2 regions of the Lysinibacillus sp. UGB7 genome follow, and region 1 is predicted to be linked to the other one. Evidence: riboswitches for the same ligand, from Rfam matches in the RefSeq annotation. Region 1 holds a riboswitch; the other holds the start of a gene.
The links. A riboswitch is a leader RNA that binds a small molecule or an ion and turns the genes downstream of it on or off. The one in region 1 is predicted to bind glycine.

Region 2: it holds a riboswitch for glycine, as region 1 does, so the genes downstream of both, ACOMCU_RS09185 (amino acid permease) here and gcvT (glycine cleavage system aminomethyltransferase GcvT) in region 1, are expected to answer to the same signal.

Annotation. Positions count from the first base shown of each region.
Region 1 covers NZ_JBMGUV010000020.1:23,473-27,114, forward strand. The annotation lists gene gcvPA (aminomethyl-transferring glycine dehydrogenase subunit GcvPA) at 1-552, opposite strand, end outside; gene gcvT (glycine cleavage system aminomethyltransferase GcvT) at 578-1,681, opposite strand; glycine riboswitch at 1,887-1,979, opposite strand; gene ACOMCU_RS17470 (shikimate kinase) at 2,124-2,639, opposite strand; gene ACOMCU_RS17475 (hypothetical protein) at 2,659-2,859, opposite strand; gene comGF (competence type IV pilus minor pilin ComGF) at 2,837-3,262, opposite strand; gene ACOMCU_RS17485 (hypothetical protein) at 3,259-3,573, opposite strand; gene comGD (competence type IV pilus minor pilin ComGD) at 3,570-3,642, opposite strand, start outside.
Region 2 covers NZ_JBMGUV010000008.1:27,636-31,277, reverse strand. The annotation lists gene ACOMCU_RS09195 (rhodanese-like domain-containing protein) at 97-483, shown strand; gene ACOMCU_RS09190 (hypothetical protein) at 893-1,048, opposite strand; glycine riboswitch at 1,253-1,329, shown strand; gene ACOMCU_RS09185 (amino acid permease) at 1,496-2,839, shown strand; gene ACOMCU_RS09180 (glutaminase) at 3,160-3,642, opposite strand, start outside.

The DNA.
Region 1 (3,642 bases):
TACGATGTCAATAGATTGACCGTAAGCATATGTAGCAACGACATCACGGTATTCAGGGTGAACCGTCTCAGATACTAAAATTTTCTTACGACGTGTATGGCCCGCTGCAAGCATACCTGCTTCAGCTAGTGCTGTTCCACCATCGTACATAGAAGAGTTAGCAAGATCCATTCCTGTTAGTTCGGCAATCATCGTTTGGAATTCAAAGATTGCTTGTAATTCACCTTGTGAAATTTCTGGTTGATAAGGTGTATAAGCTGTATAGAATTCTGAGCGCGAGATTACGTGATCCACGATAACCGGTTTATAGTGATTGTAAACGCCTGCACCTAAAAATGATACGTTGGCATTAGTATCTTTATTTTTCGCAGCAAGTGCTGTTAATTCTTTTAACAGTGCTGATTCTGATTTTGCTTCTTGAATGTCATAAAGGCCTTTGAAACGTACTTTTTCTGGGATATCCTCGAATAATTCATCAACTGAGGATACGCCAACTACGTCTAACATTTCTTGTTTATCTTGCTCCGTCATTGGTAAATAACGATGTTTCATAAATGTAGGTCCCTCTTTTCAAATTTTATTTTGAACGCTTGTAAAACGGTGTTGCAACTGTTACTACCTTTAAGTGCTTGCCACGAATTTCAACTTCTAATTCCGTTCCGATAGTTGCGAATTGGCTGTCAATTAAGGCGTGACCAACATTACGTTTAGAAGAAGGAAGTTGTGTACCTGTTGTCACTTCACCAATTTCTTCGCCGTCCTTGAACACTTTGTAGCCATGACGTGGAATACCTTTATCAATCATTTCAATCCCAACAAGTTTGCGAGATAACCCATTTTCTTTTTGTGCTACTAATGCATCGTGACCAATAAAGTCATCTTTATTTAATTTCACAGCAAATCCAATACCTGCTTCAAGCGGTGAGATTGTCGCTGATAGCTCTTGACCGTATAGTGGAAGACCCGCTTCAAAACGAAGTGTATCACGACAGCCTAAACCTGCTGGCACAACACCTTTGTCTTTACCGGCTTCTAAGATTTTACCCCAAAGTACTTTAATATCCTCTGGAGAACCGTACAGTTCAAAACCATCTTCTCCTGTGTAACCACTACGAGAAACTAAAGCTTTGTGTCCAGCAATTTCAACGTCTTCTTGGAAGCGGAAATATTTAATGGCACTTAAATCCGACGTTGTTAATGTTTGAAGAACTTCTTCTGCTAATGGACCTTGTAGGGCAATTTGCGCATAAGCATCGGATTGATTGTCGATTGTGACCTCGTATTGGTGCTGATTTTCTAACATCCAGTCATAATCTTTTTCAATATTCGCTGCATTGACACATAACAAATAATGATTGTCAGCTAATTTATATGTTAGTAAATCATCGACAACGCCACCATCTTCATAGCACATTGCATTGTATTGCGCTTGACCTGTAGCAATTTTTGAAATGTCATTTGACAAAAGATTTTGTAAAAATTCTAGTGCTTCAGGACCAGTTACTAAAATTTCTCCCATGTGCGAGACATCAAATAAGCCTGCGCGACTACGCACGGCATCATGCTCATCTTTAATAGAAGAGAATTGCACTGGTAGTTCCCATCCACCGAAGTCAATTGTTTTACCACCAAACTTTGCGTATTCATCAAATAGAGGTGTACGTTGTAATTCATTCGTCATTAGTATTGCCCCCTTATTGTTAGTATCATTTTTACTGGTAGTAGTTCGTCTGTTTTTCCACATAAAAAAAGACAGACGAACCCCTTTTCGGGATTCTCTGTCCTTGCACCTGAAAGTTACACCAGACTGACTCGCATTTTCTTGATTGCCAATCAGCAGGCTTTCCCCTTTGGTGGCTGTTGTACTACAGCTCTCTCCAGAGTTGCGTCTTGTACGAGTCCTTTTACCTGAGAGATTCATAGCCCTTAGCTATTTGCTCCTTCGGTGGCGTCTATACGCGCTCTCCCCGCACAATCATCCGCCCAAGAATCATCTTGGTACTATTTAGTATTCAATGAACTTAAGTTACCTTATTAGTCTATATCCTAACATTGATTGTATTGAAAAGGCAATCATTTTTTTATTTAACTTAAAAGGCGAATATTAAAGTTTGTTTATTGTATTATCGTTCGCCTTTTAACCTTTTCACCTGAAATACTAAATACTCTAGAATATTGCGGATTGTTCTACCTTCTGTCAGAACCTGTATATGTCCTGCTTCACGATAAAATTTTCTTCTGTAGTGATACAGCTCCTCTAACTCTTCCTTCGTTGAACTTTGTACAAGGGGTCGGTTTTGATCATGCTGTATTCGTTTGTAAATATCTTCGAATGTGGCATCTAAAAAGAACACGAGTCCACTACGTCTCATTATTTTTCGATTTTCTCCATTTACGGCTACACCGCCGCCTGTTGAAATAATACAAGCTTCGTCTCGGAAATTTTTCAAAAATTCTGTTTCTATCTCTCGAAAACGTGCCTCACCGTATTTTTCGAAAATCTGCGGGATCGTCATGCCCTGTTGTCTAACGATTTCATGATCCATATCATAGTACGGCAGCTTTAATAAATAGCTTAACCGCCTTCCTAATGCACTTTTCCCGCACCCCATAAAGCCAACTAAATATATTTTTCGCATTCGAATCACCTTCTTATAACTACGATTCTACACTGTCTGACAAAATTTGTCCTAATAAATTTATCGTAGCTCGAACATTGACCTTTTCAAGCGCATCATATGTTCGTAACTGTATTTCATAAGACATACAATACGTAAGAACAAAAGTAGTTACAAAAAATAATAATGCAATTGCGATTAAAAAAATAGCCCCTCTGTCATTTTTCAATAATTGGCACATAATAGGTCCGCTCCTTCTGCAAACCACTCGGAAATCCGACGGCTACCGTAAGTTCATTATTTGTATATTGGAACTGACAGCGATTAAGCCCGATGAGCATCGGTACATGGCCACCATTCACTTGATTACGTATCATATTGTTATAGCAATCGATATGATGAAGTGTTCCTGAAGCTTGGAAAGTTATCCTCCTTTGATCATCTCGAATCGTAAACGATGTAACATCCACTAAGTACGTATTTAAATCATAAACAAATAGCTCCCACTTCGAGTGTTCATCTGTCAGTATGGTTGTTTTTATTTGCGCATACCATAGCATGATGACTATAAAAAGATGCGAGATTAACACAAAAACGATGACTTGAAACAACGATTCCAATAGTGTGTAACCTTTTTCGTTCATTTACTTTCACCTGTAAGTTGAATGCATTTGTGACGCAATTCTCGCATATTTTGGAATGTGACACATATCGCCTGCCCATCGTAAGCCCAATGATAATCCACACCATCTATTGTTTTCATACCTTCATTTTTTTGTAAGTACCGATACTGCTTTAAACCTTCATAAGCCGTTTCAGCAGCAATAACCTCAAGCTTTTTGTTGGATAAATTAGTTTTCATATTATAGGTAATGGGTAATAACGTTGTACAGATTACCATTACAATGACCACTGATAGTATGGATTCAACAAAAGAATAGCCCGACTCATTCATTCCACTCTGGATCTCCCTCGCCCTAATGTAATAACAACCTTTTTTATACCTTGAGGCGTTTTAAAATAC
Region 2 (3,642 bases), on a different contig from region 1:
TTTTAGCCACAATCTAGTTAATTTTATCAAACTCATTGGACTATCGCTACCGCATCTTTTATAATGATAAAGAAGATAGAAAGGGGTAAGAAAATCTTGGACATACTTATCACAATTGGTGTAATTTTAGTAGTTCTAATTGCATATATCGCGATAAATGCAATGCGTCTAAAAAAAGCCGTAACCAACTTAACACAAGAACAGTTTATTGAAGGCTACCGTAAAGCACAGCTAATTGATGTGCGTGAGCAAAAAGAATTCGAGGCAGGTCATATTCTTGGCGCACGAAGCGTTCCTTCTACAGCACTACGTCAACGTTACAAAGAAATCCGACCAGATCTACCAGTATATTTATACTGCCAAAATACAGGTCGTAGTGCTCGTGCTGCACTATTCTTAAAAAAACGTGGCTACAACCAAATTTACCAGCTTGAAGGCGGCTTCCGTAATTGGACTGGTAAAATAAAAACAAAAAAACAATAAGAATTGCGCATTTGCACATTTTTCCGCTGACAGTTCACATAAAGCGCAAAAAAGCTGCACACTCGGTAAGCTACTGAGAGGACGAAACACGAATCGAAGCGACCTCCTGTGTGCGGCGCCAATGCCTATACTTTCTTATATTTTTTATAAAGAGCTAGCAGCTGTTTAATTGCTAGCTTTTTTCTAATATTCTGAGTTTCTACTATATAATAGTAGTTGTCTAACGACTAACCATTTAGTTCTCTTTCACCAAGCCCTTGATCATGCATAGGACAAAAAGAGTAAAGCACGTAAAGGTATATACATTTCATTAGTAGCGAACATTTCTTGTTGCACATAAATGATTCAGGCTCCATCGCTATCAGCCTGCTTGACATAGATACACATCTTGTCATACTCTTCGTTCTTTCTATAGCTCTGCTAAATTATGAATGGCTACAAGACTAATCTCTTTCATTTCGCCTTCTTCTGCCAATAACCTTGCTGCTTCCTTCACTTGATTCATCTTTTTACCTAATTCAGGAAAATAAAACGAAATCATGCTACTAGCTATGACAACCAGCATAAATTTAACTTTTTTAGTATGTCTAAAAATACTAAGTTGTGTTAATAATTTATCAATCGGCACGCTATTTTTCTATTTTCTGAAAATAGCCAATTTTTAATACTTGAATAAAAGCGTAAGCATTGATAGGATGTATAATATCTTAAAATATTGTATTGTCTTTACGACGATACGTGCTATGAATGCTATGGATAACACTATAGCAGGAGCATTTCTGGAGAGAGCGCAATATGCGTCGCCGAAGGGTTCACTATCTCAGGCAAAAGGACAGAGGAGTAATACAAACTTTCACCACGAAAGCTATACCACACGAATGTTAAGCTTAATTTTTTTAAATTAAACATCCTCAAATGGTATTTGTTATTCTGACGTTTACGAGACTAGTGTCACTACTAGTCTCTTTTTTATTTTCCAGTCTTAGCTTTACGCATCTTTGGAGGGGTTAACGTGGAACAACAACAGTTAAAACGCGAATTAAAAAATCGTCATGTGCAATTAATTGCCATCGGCGGCACAATAGGCACAGGCTTATTTTTAGGATCAGGAAAAGCTATCGCCTTAGCAGGACCTTCAATTATTCTCGCCTATCTAATTGTCGGAATTGCCCTGTTCTTTGTTATGCGTGCGCTTGGTGAACTATTATTATCGAATGCAGGTTATACATCATTTACAGATTTCGCCACAGAATATATCGGCCCATGGGCAGGCTATGTCACTGGTTGGACATACTGGTTCTGCTGGATTATGACGGCTATGGCGGATATTATTGCGGTCGGTGTCTATACACAATATTGGTTTGATATTCCACAATGGGTACCAGCAATTGGCTGTTTAGTACTGCTATTAATTTTAAATTTACTGACAGTAAAACTATTTGGTGAACTAGAATTCTGGTTTGCGCTTATTAAAGTCGTGACGATTGTTGCCCTCATTATTATAGGATTATTTATGCTATTCACTGGTTTCCAAACAAGCTCTGGTACAGTTTCTGTGGAAAATCTTTGGGCACATGGTGGGATTTTCCCTAACGGCATCTACGGCTTCCTCATGGCCTTCCAAATGGTAGTCTTTGCTTTTGTAGGTGTTGAACTAGTCGGTGTTTCCGCTGCTGAAACAGCAAATCCACAAAAAAATATCCCATCTGCCATCAATAAAATTCCAATACGAATTTTACTTTTTTACGTGGGTGCTCTTTTTGTCCTTTTATGCATTAACCCTTGGAATGAAATGTCTGCGGCAAGCAGCCCATTTGTGCAAGTATTTACACTAGCTGGAATTCCTATTGCAGCAGGTATTATTAATTTTGTTGTGCTAACATCAGCTGCTTCAGCCGGTAATAGTGGCCTATTCTCTACTAGCCGCATGCTCTTTAATCTTGGTAGCAATAAACAAGCATCACCATCATTTGCAAAATTAAATAAAAACAGCGTACCAAGTAATGCACTTGTTGTGTCTGCGTTTGTCGTATCAGTAGGAGCGTTATTAAGTAAGCTAATGCCGGAGAATGCCTTTAGTGTCGTGACGACAATTAGTGCTATCTGTTTTATATGGGTATGGAGTATCATTTTAATCTCTCATATTATTTATAAACGCAAAAATCGAGCACGCCATGAGGCATCGATTTTCAAAGCGCCATTTACACCATTTGTGAACTACTTGGTGCTTGCCTTCTTCGCCTTCTTATTAGTGATCATGTTCATCTCTGAAGCAACGCGTACAGCGTTACTATTAACACCGCTATGGTTTATTGTGTTATTTATTCTCTATAAAGTAAAAAGAAAATCAGAATGATCTGACTAACTTTTTTGGGTCAGATCAGTTTGTTTACAGTCTTTTTTCTAATAGAAGTGTCTATATGAGCCCGTTGATTTCTGCTACGGTGGACGCTTTTCGTGGGCATGGCTTCCGTCTCCTCGTCGCTACGCTCCTGAGGGGTTTTCAAAGAATAAAATAAAATCAGTAGACAAGCCTGTATGCTTGTCTACTGATTTTTTAGTGCATGTGCTAAGTTACAACATACCTCATTCTCAAGGATTACCCCAAGAACATTGGCATTCGCGCATTTGTACACTTAAGATTGCTCTATTATTCACATGAGCCGATTTGAGTAACTAAAAAATATTCATGTTCCACTCTGTGGCAATATGCTTCAGTAAATGAACACCTGCAACACTGTTACCTATTGTATCTATTGCAGGCCCATAAATGCCGATTCCACAACCAGCCGGAAATGGTGATTGTAAGCTTGCATGGCTTGGCACAGTCGCTAGAATCGCTCCCGAGACACCACTCTTAGCAGGCAATCCAATAAACGCCGCAAATTTACCAGACGCATTATACATACCACAAGTCACCATTAACGCTTTTGTTAATTTGGCTACTTGCTTTGGAAATAACTGTGTTTTTAATATAGGATGATATCCATCATTGGCAATTACTAATCCTATCATGGCCATATCAGCAACATCTACTTCAATAGCACACTGCTTTAAATAAACTTCCAGCGCTTCCTCAACTGGGCAATCTAAATAACCAGATGCCATCAAATAGTATGCTAGCGCTCTATTCCGATTAGCCGTTTCCCATTCCGAGTG